Regions from separate parts of the Alishewanella maricola genome, predicted to be linked through region 1. Evidence: predicted binding sites of a transcription regulator. Region 1 holds the regulator's gene; the other holds the start of a gene.
The links. The regulator NrdR, encoded in region 1, represses ribonucleotide reductase genes. The targets are predictions, from matches to a motif close to AAACACNANATNTNGTGTTT.
Positions count from the first base shown of each region.

Region 1 (4,968 bases):
GGTTGGCTCATCAGCGACAATCTCGCCTTTAACTAAAGCAAAGTGCAACTGATTATCAATAGTGTCTTTAAAGGTCACTAATTCAAAGTCGCCCATCTCGGTTGGCAACTGACAAGTCGCCACTTTTTCAATGGTGGTTTCATTGAGGTTTCGGTACTCAATTAAATCAGCGATGGTGCCGATTTTAATATCATGCTCTTTCGCAAACACTTCAAGATCCGGACGGCGCGCCATAGTGCCATCATCATTAAGGATCTCGACAATCACAGCTGCAGGTTCCAGCCCGGCTAACCGCGCTAAATCACAACCGGCTTCAGTATGGCCGGCACGAACTAATACACCGCCATCTTGCGCCATTAAAGGAAAGATATGCCCTGGCTGAATAATATCTGTTGGGCGAGCATCACGCGCCACCGCCGCTTTCACTGTTTTAGCGCGATCGGCCGCTGAAATACCAGTGGTCACGCCTTCTGCAGCTTCAATGGATACCGTGAAGTTGGTAGCAAACGGTGATTTATTGGCATCGACCATTAAGGGTAAGTTGAGTTGCTGGCAGCGTTTTTTCGATAAGGTTAAACAAATTAAGCCACGACCAAACTTTGCCATAAAATTGATGGCTGCAGGCGTGACATACTCGGCGGCCATCACCAAATCGCCTTCATTCTCGCGATCTTCATCATCCATCAAAATAACCATTTTACCTTGGCGGATATCTTCAATAATTTCTGCAGGTGTATTCAGTTGCATAGCTAACCTTCTTTATAAAAACCCGCGTTGCGCTAACAACGCCAGATCAACACCTGTTGTAGGGGCAGGTGTTTTAGTATGGAGTAAGCGTTCTAAATAACGCGCGATCAGATCCACCTCTATATGGACCAAGCTGCCTTTTTGCAACTGCAGCAATGTCGTTTGCGCAGCCGTATGCGGCACTATCGTTAAACGAAAGGCTGTGGCACTTAATTCATTTACGGTTAGGCTGACGCCATCAATGGTTACCGAACCTTTATGTGCTAAATAAGGGGCTAACGCCGCAGGCATAGCAAACCACAGTTGCCAGGCGCGCGCGGTTTTTTCAATACGCAGCAGCTCGGTTACGCCATCAACGTGACCACTGACCAGATGACCACCTAATCGACTGGTGGCTAATAAGGCTTTTTCTAAATTCACTCTCTGTCCCACCTGATACTGACTAAAGCGGGTTAAGGCGAGTGTTTCAGCGGATACATCAGCGACAAAACCTTGGGCTAGCAATTGGGTAACGGTAAGACAGACCCCATTGCTGGCAATACTGTCCCCTAACTGCACATCGCTAAAATCTAACTGCTCACTGTGGATCTGCACTTCTAAATCGCCGCCTTTAACGGTTAAGCGGCTAATGTGACCTGTGGCAGCAATAATACCGGTAAACATATCAGCTCTCTTTTGTTGGGTTGGCAACAGTTGCTGTAGTAGGCTTCGCCCGAATTCGAATATCGTTGCCGAGTTGGTGTACATCCAGCAGCGTTAAATGCGGTACTTCGGTTAATTGTTGGAAATCGCCCAATTTCGCTAAAGGTTGAGCGCAGTCACCCAACAGGAGTGGCGCTTGATACAAGATGACTTCATCGACTAGCCCATGTTGCAATAACGCCCCAGCAAGCGTGCTTCCCGCTTCAGTCCACACGCTATTAATATGCTGCTGATGTAACGCTTTAAGCAAGGCCGATAAATCGAATTGATCTGACGCTAACACGGCTAAAGGCAATTGAGTCACCCTAACTTTAGAGGTGCTAAGTTGCTTTGCGGCTTGTGCTGCGTCATAGCAAAGTAACACCGCGCCACCTTGACTAAATAAGGCTTCAGTACCGGTTAAGCGCTGTTGCCGATCCAAGATCACGCGCAGTGGCTGGCGTAAGCCGCCATCGGCTAAAGTAGTAATGGTATTGCTCGCGGTTTGTCGCACCGTTAAACGGGCATTGTCGGCTAAAACGGTGCTAGCAGTAGAAAGAATCGCGCTGCTCTGAGCTCGAAACTGCTGCACATCATCACGGGCAACATCCCCGGTTAACCATTGACTTACGCCATTCGCCAGTGCTGTGCGCCCATCTAAACTGGCGGCCATTTTGAGCCAGACATAAGGTCGTTGACGTTCCATCCGACTGAGAAAACCCGGATTAAGCGCCCGAGCGGCGTTCGTAAGCAAACCATGCTGCACGCTGATCCCTGCGCTTTCGAGGATAGCGACGCCTTTGCCTGCCACCAGTGGATTCGGATCTAACATGGCAATCACCACCCGACTGACCCCAGCTTTGACTAACGCTTCGGCGCAAGGCGGGGTGCGTCCATAATGCGCACAAGGCTCTAACGTGACATAACAAGTCGCGCCTGCTGCCGCAGAGCCGGCTTGTTGTAAAGCATACACTTCGGCATGGCCCTGCCCCGCTTGTCGATGATAGCCTTGCCCTATAACCTGAGCGTTTTTCACCAACACCGCACCCACATTAGGATTAGGATCGGTGGTGAAACGCCCAGCCGCAGCTAAGCTTAACGCCAGCGTCATATACTGATGATCGGCTTCTGAAAAGGACACCGTTACTTCTCTCCCAATCGGGCAATTTCCTCGCCAAACTCACGAATATCTTTGAATGAGCGATACACGGAAGCAAAGCGCACATAAGCCACTTTATCGACTTTAACTAACTCATCCATAATTAAATTACCCAGCAAATGACTACCGACTTCACGTTCGCCCGTTGCACGTAATTGCGATTTAATTTTATGGATCAGCTGTTCGATTTCTTCGGTAGATACCGGGCGTTTTTCTAACGAACGCAATAAGCCATTGCGTAATTTATCTTCGTTAAAAGGCTCACGCGAACCATCACGCTTAATAATGCGCGGCATCACCAGTTCGGCAGCTTCAAAGGTCGTAAAACGTTCATGGCAAGCCAAACATTCACGACGCCGGCGCACTTGATGACCGTCGGCGACTAAACGAGAATCAATGACTTTGGTGTCATCCGCGTTACAAAAGGGACAAAACATGCTGAGCTCTCTATATCACCCTATCGGGACTTTTTGAGATGGCCGGATAAAATAATGGCCGCAATTGCGGCCATCATAACATGTTATTTTAGTTTACGCATAAACTGGGAAACGGCTACATACCTCAGAAACACGGGCTCTGACGGATGCAATAACCGCTTCATCACCACGGCTGTCTAAGACTTCACAAATCAATGTTGCCACTAAACGTGCTTCAGCTTCTTTAAAGCCACGACGGGTAATAGCCGGAGTACCAATTCGTAAGCCACTGGTCACAAAAGGTGAACGTGGGTCGTTAGGCACTGAGTTTTTATTAACGGTAATGTGCGCTAAACCTAACCATGCATCCGCTTCTTTACCGGTAATATCTTTGTCGATGAGATCCATCAAGAACAAGTGGTTTTCCGTACCGCCTGATACCACTTTATAACCGCGAGAGATCATCTCAGCACACATGGCTTTGGCATTTAGTAACACTTGTTGCTGATACACTTTAAATTCAGGCTGTAAGGCTTCTTTAAAGGCTACCGCTTTTGCCGCAATAACGTGCATTAAAGGGCCGCCTTGGCCGCCAGGGAACACCGCTGAGTTTAACTTTTTCTCAATGGCTTCGTTTTTACGCGCCAAAATTAAACCACCACGTGGACCGGCTAAGGTTTTATGCGTTGTCGTTGTCACGACATCAGCAATAGGTACGGGGTTTGGATATAAACCCGCCGCCACTAAACCGGCTACGTGCGCCATATCAACCAGTAAGTATGCACCGACTTTATCCGCGATATCACGGAAACGCTGCCAATCAACAATACCAGAATAAGCAGAGAAACCAGCAATAATCAGCTTAGGTTTGTGTTCTAGCGCTAAGGCTTCGGCTTGATCATAATCAATTACGCCGGTTTCGGGATGCAGGCCATATTGCACAGCATGATAAAGTTTACCGGATGAGCTGACACTCGCACCGTGCGTTAAGTGACCGCCATGCGCTAAGCTCATACCTAAAATGGTATCGCCAGCGTTTAATAACGCTAAAAATACTGCTGAGTTAGCTTGTGAGCCAGAGTGTGGCTGTACGTTAGCGTAGTCAGCACCAAACAATTCTTTAGCACGAGCAATGGCTAAATCTTCGGCTAAATCAACATATTCACAACCACCGTAGTAACGCTTATGCGGATAACCTTCGGCATATTTATTCGTTAACTGTGAACCTTGCGCCTGCAATACCCGAGGGCTGGCATAGTTTTCTGAAGCGATAAGCTCGATATGGGCTTCTTGACGTTCAGTTTCTTGTACCATGGATTGCCATAATTCCGGATCGAAATCTGCAATATTCATTTCACGCTTTAACATGCTTTCTCCTGCGCGCGGCTACCACGCTGATCGATTGACAACAGTCTAAAAATTGTTGGTTATTCTACTCTTATTTTTTAATTCTTGCACTGAAAAAACAGACATCCAGACAGCTAAATGAAATGAAGTCTAAAAAAATCTTACTGGCTGTGCAGAAATACTGCCACTTGCTTTACAACGTGTTACAAGGGGCGTAAATTACTGGTTATTCATACAGCGCTATTTGCAGCAGGATTATGTCGCATCGAAAAATTATCCATTTAGACATGGATTGCTTCTTTGCCGCGGTTGAAATGCGCGACAATCCTGCCCTGCGGCATATTCCGTTAGCTATTGGCGGTAGTCGATCTGAACGCGGCGTGATTGCCACCTGCAATTATCCGGCTCGGGCTTTTGGTGTGCGCTCCGCCATGCCGACACATGAAGCCTTAAAGCGTTGCCCGCATCTAACCTTAATGCGCGGGAGCATGGATAAATACAAAGCCGTTAGCCAACAGATCCAAAGCATATTTCGCCGTTATACCGAGCACGTCGAACCACTTTCTTTAGATGAAGCCTATTTAGATGTCACCGATTGTAAGCAATTTAAAGCTAGCG
Region 1 is NZ_JAEINI020000001.1:570,439-575,406, reverse strand. Features, by position in the region: gene ribBA (bifunctional 3,4-dihydroxy-2-butanone-4-phosphate synthase/GTP cyclohydrolase II) at 1-747, opposite strand, end outside; gene JAO78_RS02825 (riboflavin synthase) at 760-1,410, opposite strand; gene ribD (bifunctional diaminohydroxyphosphoribosylaminopyrimidine deaminase/5-amino-6-(5-phosphoribosylamino)uracil reductase RibD) at 1,412-2,569, opposite strand; gene nrdR (transcriptional regulator NrdR) at 2,572-3,024, opposite strand; gene glyA (serine hydroxymethyltransferase) at 3,118-4,371, opposite strand; gene dinB (DNA polymerase IV) at 4,608-4,968, shown strand, end outside.

Region 2 (4,968 bases), on a different contig from region 1:
ACCTTGCACGGAGTCCAGCAACGTTTGGTACTTTAAATTGCTTAAAAAGATATGTTTTTCATGTTCAGGTAACTGCTGAAAATCGATACGATCCTTGCTGACATCGATTTCTTCAGGCCGCCAGAAGAAGCTCAGTTGTTTTTCAATCAGCTTTTCAAAAATAGGATACTTTTGCTGGTCATACCGTGAAACATTGACAGAATTACCAAAGAACATCGGTTCTTTCATTTGGTCGTTCATGTTGCGGTTAAAAGTCGTATACGCCATGTTAGTTACTAATCCTGAGAAACAAAGTGATAAACATCATTGGGTTAAACAGCACCCTAAACGATTGTATTTATGGTGCTAGCCCAGCAGGCTAGCACCACACTGACTAAATTTTACAAGCACCGCCGGCACAACCATCATCTTCTTCTGCTGCGGCCGCTTTAATATCATCTTGCAAGTCTGCTGCACCATCACGAGTATTGTGGTAGTACATGGTTTTAACCCCAAGTTTGTAGGCGTTAAGCAGATCTTTCAGTAAGACTTTCATCGGTACTTTACCGCCAACAAACTTAGCGGGATCATAGTTGGTGTTCGCCGAAATGGTTTGGTCGATAAACTTCTGCATGATCGCGACTAAGGCTAAGTAACCATCGTTAGTCGGAATATCCCAAAGCAATTCGTACTGATCTTTTAAGCGTTCATATTCTGGAACAACTTGTTTTAAAATACCGTCTTTGCTGGCTTTCACACTGATATGGCCACGTGGTGGCTCGATACCATTGGTGGCGTTAGAGATCTGCGAAGAGGTCTCTGACGGCATTAAGGCCGATAAAGTAGAGTTACGTAAACCATATTGTTGAATATCTTTACGCAGCGTTTCCCAATCTAGATGTAAGGGTTCTTGGCAAACTTTATCTAAATCTTTTTTATAGGTATCAATTGGTAAAATACCTTGCGCATAAGTGGTCTCGTTAAACTTAGGACAAGGACCACGCTCTTGCGCTAGTTTCATTGACGCTTTTAATAGGTAAAATTGAATCGCTTCAAAGGTGCGGTGCGTTAAACCGTTAGCGGAACCGTCAGAGTATTTCACGCCATTTTTTGCCAGATAATAGGCGTAGTTGATCACACCGACACCCAGAGTACGGCGGGCAATCGATGCTGAGTAAGCCGCTGGGATAGGGTAGTCTTGATAATCTAACAAACTATCTAATGAACGTACGGCTAAGTCAGCTAACTCTTCTAATTCAGATAAATCAGTAATGGCCCCTAAGTTAAACGCAGATAAGGTGCACAGGGCAATTTCCCCATTAGGATCGTTCACATGCTCAAGCGGCTTGGTAGGTAAAGCAATTTCTAAACAGAGATTACTTTGACGCACTGGCGCAAGCTTAGGATTAAACGGGCTGTGAGTATTACAGTGATCGACGTTCTGTAAGTAGATACGCCCGGTACTAGCACGTTCTTGCATGAACAAGGTAAACAGTTCAATGGCTTTAATCCGTTTTTTGCGAATTTTGCTATCGGCTTCGTATTTCACGTATAAAGCATCAAACTGTTCTTGATCTTCAAAGAAAGCGTCATACAAGCCTGGTACATCCGATGGGCTAAACAGGGTGATGTAGTCGTCTTTGATTAAACGGGTATACATTAATCGGTTGAACTGTACACCGTAATCTAAATGACGCACGCGGTTTTCTTCAACACCACGGTTGTTTTTCAGAACAAGCAATGATTCTACCTCTAAATGCCAAAGCGGGTAGAATAAGGTTGCCGCGCCACCACGCACCCCCCCTTGTGAACAGCTTTTAACTGCGGTTTGAAAATGCTTATAAAACGGGATACAGCCAGTATGAAAGGCTTCACCATTACGAATAGCACTGCCTAAGGCGCGAATACGTCCGGCGTTGATACCGATACCCGCGCGCTGACTCACGTATTTGACGATAGCGCTTGAAGTCGCATTAATCGAGTCTAAGCTATCGCCACATTCAATTAACACGCAAGAGCTAAATTGACGGGTTGGGGTTCGCACACCAGACATAATGGGTGTGGGCAAGGAAATTTTGAATAATGAGGTGGCGTCATAGAAACGGCGAATAAAATCTAGGCGTTGGCTTTTCGGATAATTCGCAAACAAGCAGGCCGCGACTAAAATATATAAAAACTGCGCGCTTTCATAAATTTCACCGGTAACCCGGTTTTGCACCAGATATTTACCTTCTAATTGCTTCACCGCAGCATAACTGAAGTTCAAATCACGACCGTGATCAATAAAGCTATTCAGTTGATCTAATTCTGCTTCGCTGTAATCGGCCAGGATATGCGCATCATAACGTTTAGCTTCCACCATCTTAACCACATGCTTATAAAGGTGTGGTGGCTCAAATTGACCGTAAGCTTTTTTACGCAGATGAAATACGGCTAAACGCGCCGCCATATATTGATAATCAGGGGTGTCTTTCGAAATTAAGTCAGCCGCTGCTTTAATAATGGTTTCATGAATGTCTGAAGATTTAATGCCATCATAAAACTGGATATGCGATTTCAATTCTACCTGTGATACCGACACGTTAGCTAAACCTTCGGCTGCCCAAGTGATCACTCGGTGGATTTTATCTAAATCGAGGGGTTCACGGCGGCCATCGCGCTTGGTCACAAAAAGAGTTTGAGTCATTGCTGAAGTATTCCGTTTCTTTTTAATCATAAAGGGATGCGTGTGCAAAACACGGCGATAAAATAACCCCGTGTTGCTGCTGTATTACACAACATATGGGTGTATTTCTAAATTCGATCACAAGATAGAGTGGATTAATGATTTTTGCAAGAGAGGAAATGCGGCAAAATTTCGGAATATTTAATCTAGTAAGTAGCTGCTAACCTGACAGTCAGTGTGCCGGGTATCACGCATTTTAGGCAAGTGTTTTATGCTAAAAATGCGTAAAAAAATCATTTGTTCTAATAAGCAGCGTTTTAAGTTTATCTGGTTATTAAGCCGCCTAGTTTAGGCGGCTAGCTGTCTTATGCGGGTTTGCGTGCCACCACAAAATAATTAACGTCTAACCCAGGGCCAATTTTAAAGCTGTTATAAACCGGATTAAAGTGTAAACCGGTCGCATCCACGACCTCTAAGCCGGCCGCTTCGATAAAGCGCATCAGTGTAGAGGGGCGAATAAATTTATCAAACTGATGCGTCCCTTTAGGCACGATCCGTAATAAATGCTCTGCACCTAAAATAGCCATTAAATAGGCTTTTGGCGTTTTATTAATCGTCGAAAAAATCAAAGTGGCGCCAGGTGCAGCTAAATCGGCACAGGCTTGAACCACTGAAGCGGGCTCAGGCACATGCTCTAACATTTCCATGCAAGTGACTAAATCAAACTTAGCGGGGTGCATTGCGGCAAACGCTTCGGCCGTGCTTTGTTGATAATCAATCGTCAGAGCGCTGTCTAAAGCATGCAAACGCGCCACATTTAAACTTTCGCTGGCCATATCAATTGCGGTTACGTTAGCACCGGCCCGTGCCATGCTTTCCGCTAAAATACCGCCGCCACAGCCCACATCAAGTGTTGTCGTTTCAAAAATGCCACCGACTTGATCGCAAATAAAGCCTAAACGCGTCGGGTTTAACAGATGTAAAGGCTTAAATTCACCTTCTGGATCCCACCAGCGGGCAGCGATATCATTGAATTTCGCGATCTCTGCGGGATCGACATTAGTATGCGTTGTCATAATGCTAACCTTGTTGTTTTTTGTCATTATAAGGCATTGATCTGTTATGGCAAAGACAGCAATCTTTATACAAGGCATAAACAGGCATGGCAAGGCGCTGATTCTGTGGTAGAATCCCGCGTTGTCTCGCGCTGTAGAAGATCAAAAAAAGCGAGTTATCTATTTGATTTAAGGGAAAATAACGTTTTATGACAGATCTGGCCAAAGAAATAGTCCCGATTAATATCGAAGAAGAATTAAAAAATTCTTACCTCGATTACGCGATGAGCGTCATTGTAGGCCGCGCCTTACCCGATGTGCGGGACGGTTTGAAGCCAGTACACCGTCGTGTGTTATTCGCAATGAAGGAATTGGGTAACGATTGGAACAAAGCCTATAAAAAATCGGCGCGTGTTGTCGGCGATGTTATCGGTAAATATCACCCACACGGTGATAGTGCGGTATACGACACGATCGTCCGGATGGCTCAGCCATTCTCGTTACGTTATATGTTAGTAGATGGCCAAGGTAACTTTGGTTCCATCGACGGCGATTCTGCAGCGGCGATGCGTTACACCGAAGTTCGCATGGCGCGCATTGCGCACGAATTGCTGGCTGACCTTGATAAAGAAACCGTAGACTTCGTGCCAAACTATGACGGCACCGAAATGATCCCTGCGGTTATGCCAACCAAAGTGCCTAATCTATTGATCAACGGCTCTTCGGGTATTGCTGTGGGTATGGCAACCAATATCCCGCCACACAACTTAACCGAAGTGATCGATGGCTGTTTAGCATTAATTGCGAACCCAAATATTGAATTGCATGAATTAATGCAATATATCCCCGGTCCTGATTTCCCAACGTCTGCGATCATCAATGGCCGTAAGGGTATTGAAGAAGCTTACCGTACGGGTCGTGGAAAGGTGTATATCCGCGCGAAAACCTTTATCGAAACCGATGAAAAAACCGGTCGTGAAGCGATTATCGTGCACGAAATTCCTTACCAAGTGAACAAAGCCCGCTTAATCGAAAAAATTGCGGAATTAGTTAAAGAAAAACGTATTGAAGGCATATCGGCTTTACGTGACGAATCAGACAAAGACGGTATGCGTATCGTTATTGAATTGAAACGTGGCGAATCAAGCGACGTCATGTTAAACCAGCTGTATGCCAATACCCAAATGCAAACCGTGTTTGGTATCAATATGGTGGCCTTGGCCAACAATCAGCCGAAGTTACTGGGGCTGATCCCGATGCTGGAATACT
Region 2 is NZ_JAEINI020000008.1:14,391-19,358, reverse strand. Features, by position in the region: gene nrdB (class Ia ribonucleoside-diphosphate reductase subunit beta) at 1-267, opposite strand, end outside; gene nrdA (class 1a ribonucleoside-diphosphate reductase subunit alpha) at 374-2,665, opposite strand; gene ubiG (bifunctional 2-polyprenyl-6-hydroxyphenol methylase/3-demethylubiquinol 3-O-methyltransferase UbiG) at 3,010-3,720, opposite strand; gene gyrA (DNA gyrase subunit A) at 3,909-4,968, shown strand, end outside.
Region 2: nrdA (class 1a ribonucleoside-diphosphate reductase subunit alpha) is a predicted target of NrdR. The motif match lies at 2,750-2,769, and genes of this name have one in related genera.